3 regions of the Vibrio gangliei genome follow, and region 1 is predicted to be linked to each of the others. Evidence: predicted binding sites of a transcription regulator. Region 1 holds the regulator's gene; each other region holds the start of a gene.

Region 1 (5,030 bases):
AAATTGAAAAAGAACCCGATGAAGTGTCATGTTGCTGCGGTATCGGTAGGTATCATTGGCGAGCACGCTTTATGTGACTTGGAATATGTCGAAGATTCGGCGGCGGATACAGACATGAATGTGGTGATGACCGAAGAAGGCAAGATGATCGAAGTACAAGGTACAGCAGAAGGCGAAGCGTTCTCTCGCGCTGAGCTTAATCAATTGCTCGATCTGGCTGAGAAAGGTATCCAAGATATTATTGAAGTTCAGAAGGCAACCTTAGCAATTTAATCAACGTTACTCGTTTCTCGAAAAAGCGATCTTTGCTCTGTCGAGAAACGCGCAGCGAAGCGCCCGAATAACGGCTCTTTCGAAATAATAAAGTTAAATACAAATACGACAGTCAGGATAATTATGAAAGCATATCAACGTGAATTTATTGAGTTCGCTCTTGAGAAACAAGTTCTTAAATTTGGCGAGTTTACTTTAAAGTCTGGCCGTAAGAGCCCGTATTTCTTTAATGCTGGTTTGTTCAATACTGGTCGTGATTTAGCGCGTTTAGGTCGTTTTTATGCTGCTGCTTTAGCCGATTCGGGTATTGAATTTGATGTGCTATTTGGCCCAGCTTACAAAGGTATTCCAATTGCGACTACCACCGCTGTCGCTCTAGCTGATCATCACGATATTGACACGCCATATTGCTTTAACCGTAAAGAAGCCAAAGATCATGGTGAAGGTGGCAACTTAGTGGGTAATCCATTAGAAGGCCGCATCATGCTGGTGGACGATGTGATCACCGCAGGTACTGCAATTCGTGAATCGATGGAAATCATTAAAGCGAATGGCGCTGATTTAGCGGGTGTATTGGTGGCAATCGATCGTCAGGAAAAAGGCAAAGGTGAGTTATCGGCTATCCAAGAAGTCGAACGTGACTTTGGCTGTTCGGTGATTTCAATCATCAGTCTAGGTGACTTGGTTACTTACCTTGAAGAGAAAGGTGATAATGCTGAGCAATTAGAATCTGTTAAAGCATATCGCGCTCAATACGGCATCTAATCTTAGCCAGAAAAACCGGTTAAACAGTGAACCCTGTGGCTACTTTGGTCTCAGGGTTTATTTTTATTTACATACTGTAATTATTTCGATACATATTAATAAAAGCGTAAATGGCGGCATTTTTGTAGAATATTTGCGCAAAACTGGGATTCTTCACCTCGATTTCATTCTGTAAAGTCGGTAATGTGTCAGATTAATATTCCACCTAATGATAAAAAGACAGACACATGAGTAATTCAAAGGTTTTTGGTAGTACTTTGATCATTGCTGGCACCACGATTGGCGCAGGCATGTTAGCTCTACCTATCGCATCTGCTGGCTTAGGCTTTAGCACTTCTCTCATCATCATGATTGGTATGTGGGCCTTGATGGCGTATACCGCATTATTAATGCTGGAACTGCATCAGCATGCGGATCACGATGCCACGCTACATACACTTGCCAAGCAATTTTTGGGCGAGAAAGGGAAATGGATTGCGACTTTTGCGATGCTGTTTTTGTTTTATGCGCTATGTGCCGCCTACATTGCCGGTGGTGGTGGCCAATTTAATGCCAAATTGCACAATTGGTTTGCACTGGATGTGTCCAATGGTATGGGCACGTTGATTTTTACCGTTATTATCGCGGCGATTGTGACTTTCGGTACCTCTTCAGTAGACCGAGTAAACCGCGTGCTGTTCACCTGTAAACTGGTTGCCATGGCGGTGATACTGTTTTTCTTAACGCCGAATATTGAGCCGGTACATTTAGTGAATATGCCACTAGAAAAAGGTTTGATCATTGCTGCGTTACCAGTGATTTTCACATCATTTGGTTTTCATGGCAGCATTCCTGCCGTTGTGCGCTATTTAGAATTGGACATGAAATCGCTGAAAAAAGTGATGGTGTTTGGCTCGTTGCTGCCGTTGGTCGTCTACATTCTGTGGCAGTTGGCCACGCTCGGGGTGGTGGATCAAGCCACACTTTCACAAGCGGGGGATGTGACGGCGTTAGTGGGGACGCTTTCTCAAGTAATTCATAATCCAATGATTGCTCAAGTTGTGTCTATATTTGCCGATCTTGCATTAATTACGTCTTTCTTAGGTGTGAGTTTAGGTTTATTTGAATTCCTTGGCGATAGCTTGAATAAGAATCAGAGCAAAAGCGGTCGTGTTGTGATTGCATTGGTGACCTTTGTTCCACCACTGTGTTTTGCATTGTTTTATCCACAAGGTTTCATTATGGCGCTGGGCTATGCAGCGATTGCTCTGGCTATCCTAGCGATTTTATTGCCAGTAGTAATGGTAATGAAATCACGTCAGCAGCACCAAGAGACACAAGCCTTTACTGTCGGTGGTGGCTCATTGGGCCTAGGATTAACTTTATCGATGGGTATTGTGATCATTGGGGTACAAGTGCTGATTAGTGCGGGAGTGTTGCCGGCGATAGGGTAGTTTCGATACTCGTGTCTAGGTCGCTGCGCTTCTCGAAGCTAGGAAAAAAACTAGAAGTGCAGTGGTTCTGGGACGCATACTCGGGAGCCGGACAGAATAATTGACATTAGTTTGTATCGGTGCAAAATTTTCTCGGCTCTCGGCTCTCGGCTCTCGGCTCTCGGCTCTCGGCTCTCGGCTCTCGGCTCTCGGCTCTCGGCTCTCGGCTCTCGGCTCTTATCCTTTTCGAGTTACAAGCAGCGTAGCGCCCGAATAACGAAACTCGAATACCAAAAAAGCCACTGAACTCTCATTCAGTGGCTTTGTTAATTTTTGCACTATGTATAAAACGAAAGGCGCTTAACGCGTTCCGTATACCACGATAGTTTTACCGTGTGCAGAAATCAGGTTTTGCTCTTCTAGCATCTTCAAGATGCGACCTACTGTCTCACGAGAACAGCCAACGATTTGGCCGATTTCTTGACGAGTGATCTTGATTTGCATGCCGTCAGGGTGAGTCATGGCATCCGGTTGTTTTGCTAGGTTCAACAAAGTCTGTGCGATACGACCTGTTACGTCTAGGAAGGCTAAGTCGCCAACTTTTTGGCTAGTGATTTGCAGACGTTTTGCCATTTGGCCTGAAAGACGCATTAGGATATCTGGGTTCACTTGGATAAGTTGGCGGAACTTCTTAAATGAAATTTCAGCGACTTCACAAGGCGATTTTGCACGGACCCAAGCAGTACGTTCTTGGTCTTCTTCGAATAGGCCTAATTCACCGATGAAGTCACCTTGGTTCAAGTAAGACAAGATCATTTCTTTGCCTTCTTCATCCTTGATTAATACCGCTACTGAACCCTTAACGATGTAGTATAAGGTTTCTGCTTTTTCGCCAGCATGGATCAAAGTACTTTTTGAAGGGTACTTGTGGATGTGGCAGTGTGATAGAAACCACTCTAGTGTTGGGTCTGTTTGAGGTTTACCTAGAACCATAATTTGTTACTTCCTCTACAAGGCTTGCTCAGTTTGGAGTCACTCATCCTGAGACCGTCTAAACTGGTCAAATAGAATAGGTGTTGATTAGTTTTTGCTGTAAGTTGTTTTTACAGTCGGCCCTAAATACTACCCCTTTCTCGATGGAATTTCTTGATTTTGATCGCCCAAGACAGGGGTTTTTCAGGTTTAAAACGTGCCCGAACTCACATACTCGACAGTAAGTGTGCTCTTGCTAGCAATTTTAGTCGATTTTTCCGGTTTCGATCAGCTGATGTAGCAACGGCTGAATGATCAGCTCCATGGCAAAACTCATCTTACCGCCCGGCACCACAAGCGTGTTATGGCGGGACATAAATGACCCTTCAATCATGGCGAGCAGATAAGGAAAATCGACATTTTTAATGCCTCGCAATCGGATCACCACAAAACTTTCATCGAGACTTGGAATGCCTTTGGCATTGAGTGGGTTAGATGTGTCCACTGTTGGTACGCGTTGAAAGTTAATGTGAGTTCGAGAAAATTGCGGGGTAATGTAATTTAAGTAGTCATCCATTGAGCGGACGATAGAATCCATCACGGCTTCACGCGAATGGCCACGGTCACGGGTATCGCGTACGAACTTTTGAATCCACTCCAGGTTGACGATCGGCACCATGCCTATCAAGAAGTCGACGTGTTTAGACACATTGACCTCGCCATCGACAACACCGCCATGCAATCCTTCATAAAACAGCACATCGGTATTTTCAGGCAGATCTTGCCACGGGGTGAAAGTGCCTGGCATTTGGTTGTATGGTACCGCCTCATCAAAGCTGTGTAGATAACGACGCACTTTGCCGGTGCCATCTTTGCCATATTGCTTGAAGAAGTTTGATAGTGCGGGGAAGTCATTGGCTTCCGGGCCAAAATAGCTGATGTGTTTGCCTTGCTCTTTGGCTTTACGAATGGCGACATCCATTTCCGGACGTGTGTAACGATGGAAGCTATCACCTTCAACCCAAGAGGCTTTGATGCCCATCATATTGAACATTTTACGGAAAGTTTCAGAGGTAGTGGTGGTTCCTGCACCGGATGAACCAGTTACCGCAATAATAGGATGTTTGGCCGACATGATAATCCTTTCTTTCGACTAAATATTGCCAAACAGTGTAGAGGAATGGCGGATAAGAATAAATAGCTGCTACTTTGCTTGGCTTCTCGTTATGACAAAATCAGGTTAGTTAACGGATTTCATTGATGGCGCGAATATCGACGCTTTCGTGCAGCTCGGAATACACAATCGCAATGCTGCCGGCTTTTAGTTGAGCTTTCACTTGTTTTATCTTGGTATCAAGCGACGTTTCTTGCATGCCGTAGTCGGTGCCTTCGCGCAAAATAAATTCTTTAATTAAATTTTCAAGCGTGTCGGGGGTGATGTCTTGCCAAGGAATAATCATTGTACTGCCTTAAATCAATGAGAGATGTTGGAAATGGAAATGCTCATGAAGATGAGTTTTCGTGTTATTGAGCGCTCATCATTTTTCGCTTTTCTTGGTGTTGAAGAAAATGTCACATAAGTGAGTCGCGCCGAGCTCTTGGCAATAA
Region 2 (5,030 bases), 320 kb from region 1:
CTTCTTTAAGCGTTGCAGCACCAACTGGTTGAATCATGAATTCTTGGATATCAACGTTGTTGTCAGCGTGCTCACCACCGTTGATGATGTTCATCATTGGTAGAGGCATAGAGAATACGCCTGCAGTGCCGTTTAGTTCAGCGATGTGCTCGAATAAAGGCATGCCTTTAGCCGCTGCAGCTGCTTTTGCGTTAGCTAGAGAAACCGCTAGGATTGCGTTAGCACCGAAGTTAGATTTGTTTTCAGTACCGTCTAAATCGATCATGATTTGGTCGATTGTAGCTTGGTCTTTCGCGTCTTTACCAACTAGAGCAGTAGCGATTTGGCCGTTAACTGCTTCGATTGCTTTAAGAACACCTTTACCTAGGAAACGTGATTTGTCTCCGTCACGTAATTCAAGTGCTTCACGAGAACCAGTTGATGCGCCAGAAGGAGCAGCAGCCATACCTACGAAGCCACCTTCTAGGTGTACTTCAGCTTCTACAGTTGGGTTACCACGTGAGTCGATGATTTCGCGACCTAGAACTTTAACGATCTTAGACATTAATGTTTCCTCTCGTTCAATTTAAATATAAATGTCAAATTTAAGGATGGCTGCACAACATAAAGCAACCATCCATATCCCTTTTACATCTTACTTTCAAAGTTTACCGATTAAGGTAATTATTCAAATTCACCGCGTTGGTTTTGACCCGCCGCTTTAATGAACCCTGCGAACAGTGGGTGACCGTCGCGAGGTGTTGATGTGAATTCTGGGTGGAACTGCGCCGCCACAAACCAAGGATGATTCGGGTTTTCAATCACTTCCACTAATTTTTTATCTGCCGATAGGCCAGACACTTTCAAACCGGCTTTTTCGATTTGAGGACGCAAATTGTTGTTCACTTCGTAACGGTGACGGTGACGCTCGTGAATTTGAGTGTTGCCGTACAGTTCATGCGCTTTCGTGCCTTTTTCTAGGTGACAAAGCTGAGAACCTAGACGCATTGTGCCGCCTAAATCAGACGCTTCAGTACGTTCTTCAACGTTACCTTCTTTATCTACCCACTCAGTGATAAGACCAACCACTGGGTACTTAGTTTCTTTATTAAACTCAGTTGAATGAGCACCTTCCATACCAGCAACGTTACGTGCGTATTCGATCAGTGCCACTTGCATACCAAGACAAATGCCTAAGTATGGTACTTTTTTCTCACGAGCGTATTGAGCCGCTAGAATCTTACCTTCAATACCACGGTCACCGAAGCCACCAGGTACAAGAATAGCATCAATTCCTTCTAATAAATCGGTGCCTTTAGATTCAAGATCTTGCGAATCAATGTACTTGATATTCACGCTTAAACGGTTTTTCAAACCCGCGTGTTTTAACGCTTCGTTTACGGATTTGTAAGCATCTGGTAATTCAGTGTACTTACCTACCATACCGATAGTCACTTCACCGGTTGGGTTCGCTTCTTCATAAATCACTTGTTCCCATTCAGATAAATCCGCTTCAGGCGCAGAAATACCAAAACGAGTACACACTAAATCATCCAAACCTTGAGCACGGATAAGTTGCGGGATCTTATAGATTGAATCCACATCTTTCATTGAGATAACGGCTTTTTCAGCAACGTTACAGAACAGTGCAATCTTCTTACGCTCGTTCGCAGGGATCATGCGATCGCTACGGCACACAAGAATGTCAGGTTGAATACCGATAGACAACAGCTCTTTTACTGAGTGTTGAGTCGGTTTAGTTTTCACTTCACCCGCTGCCGCCAAGTAAGGCACAAGCGTTAGGTGCATGAACATCGCATTTTCACGGCCAACTTCAACGGCAAGCTGACGAATCGCTTCCATGAATGGTAGAGATTCGATATCACCCACTGTACCGCCGATTTCAACGATCGCGATATCGTGACCTTCAGCACCAGCGATGATGCGGTCTTTGATTGAGTTAGTTATATGAGGAATAACCTGAATAGTTGCACCTAGGTAGTCACCACGACGCTCTTTACGTAGAACATCTTCGTAGACACGACCGGCAGTAAAGTTATTACGCTTGCTCATCTTGGTACGAATGAAACGTTCGTAGTGACCAAGGTCAAGATCGGTTTCTGCACCGTCTTCAGTTACAAACACTTCACCGTGTTGGATCGGGCTCATTGTGCCTGGATCCACGTTGATATATGGATCAAGTTTCATCATGGTCACTTTAAGACCACGAGCTTCTAAAATCGCTGCAAGTGATGCTGCTGCAATACCTTTACCTAGAGAGGATACGACCCCACCAGTAACAAAAATGTAATTTGTCGTCATGCTTAACCTGAAATTGGTTGAATGAGGGAAATGGATTTCTTCTGGACGGGACGAAACTATACCAGAACCCATTTATCGCCACAACGTGAAATCTATCACACTCGATTATTTTATTTCTTGCTTCAAATCAATTTAGCTATACCAGTACCATTTCACTGCTTTACAAACAAAACAATCACTATATAAAACAAGTATTTCTGTTACGCTAAATTGTTCTTTTCCTGCTGTTTTATTGCTTCCCAATGGGCATCTAATTGTTCCAGAGAGCAATCGGTCAGCGATTTACCTTGTTGCTGAACGCGAGATTCTACCCCTCGAAAACGCTTTTCAAACTTTTGATTCGCTTTCGCCAAGGCACTTTCTGGGTTATGCCCTAGATGACGCACTAAGTTGACAGTGGCAAACAACAAATCGCCGAGTTCTTCTTCGATGCGTTGCGCGTTTTGTTCGACTTGTAACGCTTCTTCCATGACTTCATCGATTTCTTCATGCACTTTTTCAACGACAGGCCCTAACGAATCCCAATCGAAGCCATATTTGGCACACTTTTTCTGGATTTTATTAGCACGAGCTAAAGCAGGTAACGAAACTGGTATAGAGTCTAGAATACTTTCTTCTTGTTTGCCTAATTGGGCTTTTTCTTGTTGCTTGGTCATTTCCCAACGTTGAGTCAGCTCGGCTTCATCTTGAACTTTTTCATCAGAAAAAACATGAGGATGGCGGCGAACTAATTTTTCATTGAGCGTGTCAACGACATCATCAAAATCAAACAAGTTTTGTTCTTTAGCCATCTGACTATAAAAGATTACCTGGAATAACACATCGCCCAGCTCTTCTTTTAAATTCGCCCAATCTTGCTTGTGAATGGCATCGACCACTTCGTAGGTTTCTTCAATGGTATGGGGCACAATGGTTTCAAAGGTTTGCTTGGTATCCCATGGGCAGCCAGTATCAGGATCGCGCAGCTGTTGCATAATGGCTTTCAATTGTTCTATCGATTGAGTCATATCGTTCTCGCTTTCATCGGTTCTGAACTCATTTGAGAGGAAGATTGAGGATAAAAAAAGACACTGCGCAAAAATGGGCAGTGTCTGTTTTCAATATTGATGCTTACTTCAAACGCTTCACTCGCAGCACGTCTTTTAGCTGCTCAACGCGCGCAATAATACGTGATAGAACCTCAACGTTGGTCACTTCCAAGTTAAAGTCCATGATCACAATTTGACGCTTGTAATCGGTACGGCTGTTCATGCCACTGACTTTGATTTTTTCATTGGCAAACAACGCGGTGACATCTTTGAGCAAACCGCTACGCTCTAACGCTTCCACGCGGATAGTCAGAATGTAATGCCCAGTAAAACCACTGCCCCACACGGTATCAATAATACGTTCTGGTGCGTGATGCTTGAGCTCTTCTAACTGCTCACAATCGACACGGTGAACAGAGATGCCTCGACCTTGAGTAATGTATCCACAAATATCATCGCCCGGAATCGGTTGGCAACAACGCGCAAGGTGCGTCATTAAGTTATCGACCCCTTGTACCACCACCGCATCTTTACGTGGGCGGCTTTCATGCGCTTGTTGCGATTCCTGTAGCTTAGCCAGTGCTTGTTTGTCTTCTTCTTCCGCGGTAGGCTTATTCACTAACGCATTAATGTGATTAATCACTTGGTTAATACGTAAGTCACCACTACCAATACCAGCAAACAGCTCATCAGAAGAATTGACGTTAAAGCGCTTAAGCGAGTATTGCTGCGCGTCTTTCAACGTCGCGCCAATTTTTTGCAATTCTCGCTCTAAGATATCTTTACCCGCTTCGATATTTTTCTCGCGGCTTTGCTTTCTAAACCAAGCATTAATTTTGGCACGAGCACGGCCTGAATGGACAAAGCCTAAGTTAGGGTTGAGCCAATCACGAGAAGGATTTGGCTCTTTTGACGTGATGATTTCAACTTGGTCGCCCATCGCCAGTTTATGGGTAAATGGCACGATTCGGCCACCCACTTTCGCCCCGATACAACGATGCCCGACTTCCGAGTGAATGTGATAAGCAAAATCAAGCGGTGTGGCCCCCATTGGCAAATCAACCACATCACCACGCGGAGTAAAGGCATATACACGATCATCAAACACTTGGCTGCGTAGCTCATCCAGCATTTCGCCAGAATCGGCCATTTCTTCTTGCCAATCGATCAGCTTACGTAGCCAGGTAATTTTCTCATCATAGCCACTGCGGCCTGCCGAACTGCCTTCTTTGTATTTCCAGTGTGCGGCAACCCCAAGCTCAGAATCTTCATGCATTTGCTTGGTACGAATCTGGATTTCAATGGTTTTGCCTTCTGGGCCTAACACCACGGTATGAATCGATTGGTAACCGTTAGGTTTTGGGTTAGCAACATAATCATCAAACTCGCTTGGCAAGTGCTTATATTTGGTGTGCACCATACCTAACGCGGCGTAACAATCTTGCAGTTTATCGGCAATAATGCGCACCGCGCGCACATCAAACAGCTCATCAAAGGCGAGATTTTTCTTCTGCATCTTGCGCCAAATGCTGTAGATGTGTTTTGGCCTGCCGCTGACTTCCGCATTGATGTTGGCGGCTTTCATTTCTTTCGACAAGTTGGTCACAAAGTCATGAATGTACTGCTCACGCACAATACGGCGTTCAGATAACTGCTTAGCGATTTTCTTATAAATATCCGATTGCTGATAACGGAAAGCGT
Region 3 (5,030 bases), 390 kb from region 1:
CATGTCATTCCTTACCGAAGTTGGCAAGCGTCGTACGTTTGCGATCATTTCTCACCCGGATGCGGGTAAAACCACCATTACCGAAAAAGTATTGTTATTCGGAAACGCGATTCAAACCGCCGGTTCGGTAAAAGGCCGTGGTGCCAGCCAACACGCAAAATCGGACTGGATGGAAATGGAAAAAGAACGTGGTATCTCGGTAACCACCTCTGTGATGCAATTTCCATACAATGAGTGCTTGGTAAACTTACTGGATACCCCAGGACACGAAGACTTCTCCGAAGATACATACCGTACCTTAACGGCAGTGGATTCATGTCTAATGGTGATCGATGCGGCAAAAGGCGTCGAGGACCGTACCCGTAAATTGATGGAAGTAACCCGTCTGCGTGATACGCCGATCGTTACCTTTATGAACAAATGTGACCGCGATATACGTGACCCGATGGAACTGCTGGATGAAGTCGAAAACGAATTGAATATCGCCTGTGCGCCAGTCTCTTGGCCGATTGGTTGCGGTAAAGAGTTTAAAGGTGTGTACCACATTCACCGTGATGAAACCATCTTGTATTCAACCGGTCATGGTCACACCATTCAAGAAGTACGCATTGTGAAAGGGCTAGATAACCCAGAACTCAATGCAGAAATTGGTGATGAACTGGCTGAGCAATTGCGTGCAGAGTTAGAGCTTGTGATCGGTGCTTCGCACGAATTTGATCAAGAGTTATTTCTTAAAGGTGAATTAACGCCAGTATTCTTTGGTACGGCATTGGGTAACTTTGGTGTTGACCACATGCTAGACGGCTTAACGGAGTGGGCCCCTGCGCCAATGCCTCGTGAAGCCAACGAACGTACCGTTGAAGCAACCGAAGATAAATTCTCTGGTTTCGTGTTTAAGATTCAAGCCAATATGGATCCAAAACACCGTGACCGCATTGCCTTTATGCGCATTGTGTCTGGTACTTATAAGCAAGGCATGAAGATGAACCATGTGCGTACTGGCAAAATGGTCAACATTTCGGATGCGGTAACTTTCATGGCGGGCGACCGTGCTCGTGCGGAAAATGCCTATGCGGGTGACATCATTGGTTTACATAACCATGGCACCATTCAGATCGGTGATACTTTTACTCAAGGTGAAGCGTTGAAGTTTGCGGGTATTCCAAACTTTGCGCCAGAATTGTTCCGTCGCATTCGTCTGCGCGATCCTCTGAAGCAAAAACAATTGCTTAAAGGCTTGGTGCAGCTTTCTGAAGAAGGTGCGGTGCAGGTTTTCCGCCCATTACAAAACAACGATTTGATCGTTGGTGCGGTTGGTGTGCTTCAGTTTGATGTAGTTGTGGCGCGTTTGAAATCGGAATACAACGTGGAAGCGATTTACGAAAGCGTGAACGTTGCGACTGCCCGTTGGGTAGAGTGTGATGACGTTAAGAAATTTGAAGAGTTTAAGCGTAAGAACCAAGCGAATCTTGCATTGGATGGCGGTGACAACCTATCTTACATTGCCCCAACTATGGTGAACTTGAACCTTGCTAAAGAGCGTTTCCCTGAGGTTGATTTCCGAGCAACACGCGAACACTAATCTGTGAGCGTAAATAGATAATCTTGTTAAAGGGTTGGCGTAATGTCAGCCCTTTTGCTTTAATCAGTTTCGAGTTTCGAGTTTCGAGTTTCGAGTTTCGAGTTTCGAGTTTCGAGTTTCGAGTTAAATAAGGACAGGGAAGATGCTTTTAGCAAAGTTGAAATATTGGCTGGCGCGTTATGATGCTTGGTGTGAAGAGTTAGGTTTGAAACCAGAGTATAAGCGCAGTTGTTGTGCCTACCGCCCCGATCCTGCTCATCAGACATCAGAGCCCGCTAACACTACATCCATTGATGCTTAGTCATGGCCAATCCGCATTCATTTATTGATACCCACTGCCATTTTGATTTTCCTGAATTTTCAGATGTTGAAACCCAATTGATGAAAGCGCAGCAAGCCGGAGTGAAAAGAATTGTCATTCCAGCAATAGGAACCAAGAACTGGTCATCGCTGCAGCAGCTTTCTAAACAATATCCTTCTTTATATTATTCTCTAGGTTTTCATCCTTACTTTCTCAATCAACACCCTAATGACATTTATGATGTTCTGAATCACACCTTATTGCAGCGAGATAAACATTGTGTGGCAGTAGGAGAGTGCGGCTTAGATTTCATGCTCCATGAGGCGCTGTTGACGCCAGGGAATATCACCAAGCAATACACATTATTTGAGTCTCAAGTCGAGCTTGCCGCTCAACATCACCTACCTTTGATTATTCATTCGCGTAAAGCGCACGACAAAACTGTGGCTCGATTAAAGCAAGTTAAACTAGAAAAAGGTGGTGTGATTCACGCTTTTTCAGGGAGTTACCAGCAGGCGTTGGAATATGTCAAATTGGGCTTCTATATTGGAGTGGGCGGCGTGATTACCTACCCAAGAGCAAACAAAACACGACAAGCGATAGCCAAATTGCCACTTGAATCTTTGGTGCTTGAAACCGATGCACCTGATATGCCGGTGTCTGGTTTTCAAGGACAAGCGAATCATCCTGCACATTTAGCGTCGATTTTTTCAGCGCTTTGTGAGCTTAGAAGTGAGAATGAAATGAAAATTGAACAGCAGATTTGGCATAACAGTTGCATTTTATTCGGTTGGGATTGATAAATTTTATGAACAACATGCAAACGTTTGCTTGTGAGTCAATATGAAAAAAGCAAACGTTTGGTGATATAGATCACATGAACTTATGTTTTTCATCTATTTTTCATGAATAAGTGTGAGGTTAGTATTACTTTGTTACCAATTGTCAGAGTATAATCGCCAGCGCTTTTTTAGAGCCCTGAACTTTTTTTTAACCAATTTAAATAAGGAAGCCATATACCATGAGCCTGGTTATGAGCATTGTTGGTATGATTTTTCTGCTTGCAATAGCAGTACTATTTTCCGACAACCGCAAAGCAATTAATTTCAGAACGGTTGGTGGCGCTTTTGCTATCCAATTCTTCCTAGGTGCGTTTGTACTTTATGTACCTTGGGGACGTGACATGTTAGCCGCTATGACTAACGGCGTTCAGCATGTGTATGATTTCGGTAATGAGGGTATTGGGTTCCTATTTGGTAACCTAGTAAACTTCTCAGTTGAAGGCGTTGGTTTCATCTTCGCGTTTAAAGTATTGCCTACCATTATCTTTTTCTCTGCATTGATCTCTGTTCTTTACAACATCGGTGTGATGCAGATTGTTATCAAAGTTTTAGGCGGTGGTTTACAGAAAGCGCTGGGTACTTCTCGTGCGGAATCTATGTCTGCAACAGCGAACATCTTCGTTGGTCAAACTGAAGCGCCTCTAGTGGTTCGTCCATTCGTACCAAAAATGACTCAATCTGAGTTGTTCGCAGTAATGTGTGGTGGTTTAGCCTCTGTTGCTGGTGGTGTAATGGCGGGTTACGCAGCGATGGGTGTACCTCTGTCTTACCTAATCGCGGCTTCTTTCATGGCGGCACCAGGCGGCTTATTGTTCGCAAAAATCATCAAGCCAGAAACGGATGAGCCAATCGAGCAACTTGCTGATGCGGTTGATGATGATGCAGACAAACCTGCAAACGTTATCGATGCAGCGGCAGTAGGTGCTTCTTCAGGTCTTCAACTTGCGCTTAACGTTGGTGCAATGCTTCTTGCATTCATCGGTTTGATTGCTCTACTTAACGGCATCTTAGGTGGTGTTGGTGGTTGGTTCGGTATGCCTGAGCTAACTCTTGAGCTAATCCTAGGTTACATCTTTGCTCCTATCGCTTGGTTGATCGGTGTGCCTTGGAGTGAAGCAACTCTAGCGGGTTCTTTCATTGGTCAAAAGACTATCTTGAATGAATTTGTGGCTTACTCTAACTTTGCCCCATACCTAGCTGATGGTGCGACAGTGGTTCTTTCTGAGAAAACGAAAGCTATCATTTCATTTGCTCTATGTGGTTTTGCGAACCTTTCTTCTATCGCAATTCTATTGGGCGGCCTTGGTGGTCTAGCACCAGCACGTCGTTCTGACATTGCACAAATGGGTATGAAAGCCATTCTTGCAGGTACATTATCTAACCTAATGGCTGCAACTATCGCTGGTTTCTTCATTACACTACAAGCAATGTAATCGAGTCTGAATATATAGACGCCAGTATATAACCATTAAAGCCGTAGCATAGTTTGCTGCGGCTTTTTGCGTCTTTAGCCGTAATGACTTGAATATAGACTTACAGTTAAAAAGGCTATTGCGGAGGCAAGTCCTTGATTTATGCAAGCTCTCACTTTTTTATGAGATACAAACCGTTTGCGTATAGGATAGTGACTGATCTCACGGAATAAATCAGTATAATTACCCGTAAATTCAAGCTAGCACATGACGCGCTAGGGCGATAAGACACATGATGTGTTTGCAGCCAATAACCGGCTTACGGGTAGATTGGTTGTGCGGTGACAAGGATTGCAATTAACTCGTTTGGTAACACCGAGTTAAGTCTTCAAGGAACCAAGTCCGTTCATTTCAGACAACTTGGGTATTCACGTTATTTCTACAAATAGCGTAATGAATAGCACTACACTTTAACTAGGGTAAGTAAACCTAGATGCGATAACCCAGTTGTCATAATAATCTTTTGAAAACTAATTTTTAAAAGACGAATTTTTGAAATCGGAGAGAGAAATGAGCGATTTACAAGCAGCAGCTTTACGTGCACTAAAATTAATGGATCTGACGACGTTGAATGACGACGACACAGATGAGAAAGTCATTGCCCTATGTAAAGATGCAAAATCACCTGTTGGCAATACCGCTGCCATTTGTATTTACCCGCGCTTTATTCCTATTGCGAAGAAGACACTGCGTGAGCAAGACACGCCAGACATTCGCATCGCGACCGTTACTAACTTCCCACACGGTAACGACGATATTGACATTGCAGTGGCAGAAACGAAAGCGGCTGTGGCTTACGGGGCTGACGAAGTGGACGTGGTTTTCCCATACCG

The links. The regulator CRP, encoded in region 1, controls carbon source genes, mostly activating them, when cyclic AMP is high. The targets are predictions, from matches to a motif close to TGTGANNNNNNTCACA.
Region 2: Vgang_RS09390 (CTP synthase) is a predicted target of CRP. The motif match lies at 2,386-2,401, and genes of this name have one in related genera.
Region 3: Vgang_RS09045 (NupC/NupG family nucleoside CNT transporter) is a predicted target of CRP. The motif match lies at 2,746-2,761, and genes of this name have one in related genera.

The regions. Positions count from the first base shown of each region.
Region 1 is NZ_AP021869.1:2,356,368-2,361,397, reverse strand. It holds gene rph (ribonuclease PH) at 1-273, shown strand, start outside; gene pyrE (orotate phosphoribosyltransferase) at 397-1,038, shown strand; gene Vgang_RS10960 (aromatic amino acid transport family protein) at 1,266-2,471, shown strand; gene crp (cAMP-activated global transcriptional regulator CRP) at 2,811-3,443, opposite strand; gene Vgang_RS10950 (phosphoribulokinase) at 3,688-4,557, opposite strand; gene Vgang_RS10945 (YheU family protein) at 4,667-4,882, opposite strand; gene Vgang_RS10940 (TIGR02444 family protein) at 4,961-5,030, opposite strand, start outside.
Region 2 is NZ_AP021869.1:2,037,628-2,042,657, forward strand. It holds gene eno (phosphopyruvate hydratase) at 1-544, opposite strand, end outside; gene Vgang_RS09390 (CTP synthase) at 664-2,301, opposite strand; gene mazG (nucleoside triphosphate pyrophosphohydrolase) at 2,502-3,308, opposite strand; gene relA (GTP diphosphokinase) at 3,412-5,030, opposite strand, start outside.
Region 3 is NZ_AP021869.1:1,965,998-1,971,027, reverse strand. It holds gene prfC (peptide chain release factor 3) at 2-1,582, shown strand; gene Vgang_RS09055 (hypothetical protein) at 1,725-1,883, shown strand; gene Vgang_RS09050 (TatD family hydrolase) at 1,886-2,683, shown strand; gene Vgang_RS09045 (NupC/NupG family nucleoside CNT transporter) at 2,905-4,158, shown strand; gene deoC (deoxyribose-phosphate aldolase) at 4,708-5,030, shown strand, end outside.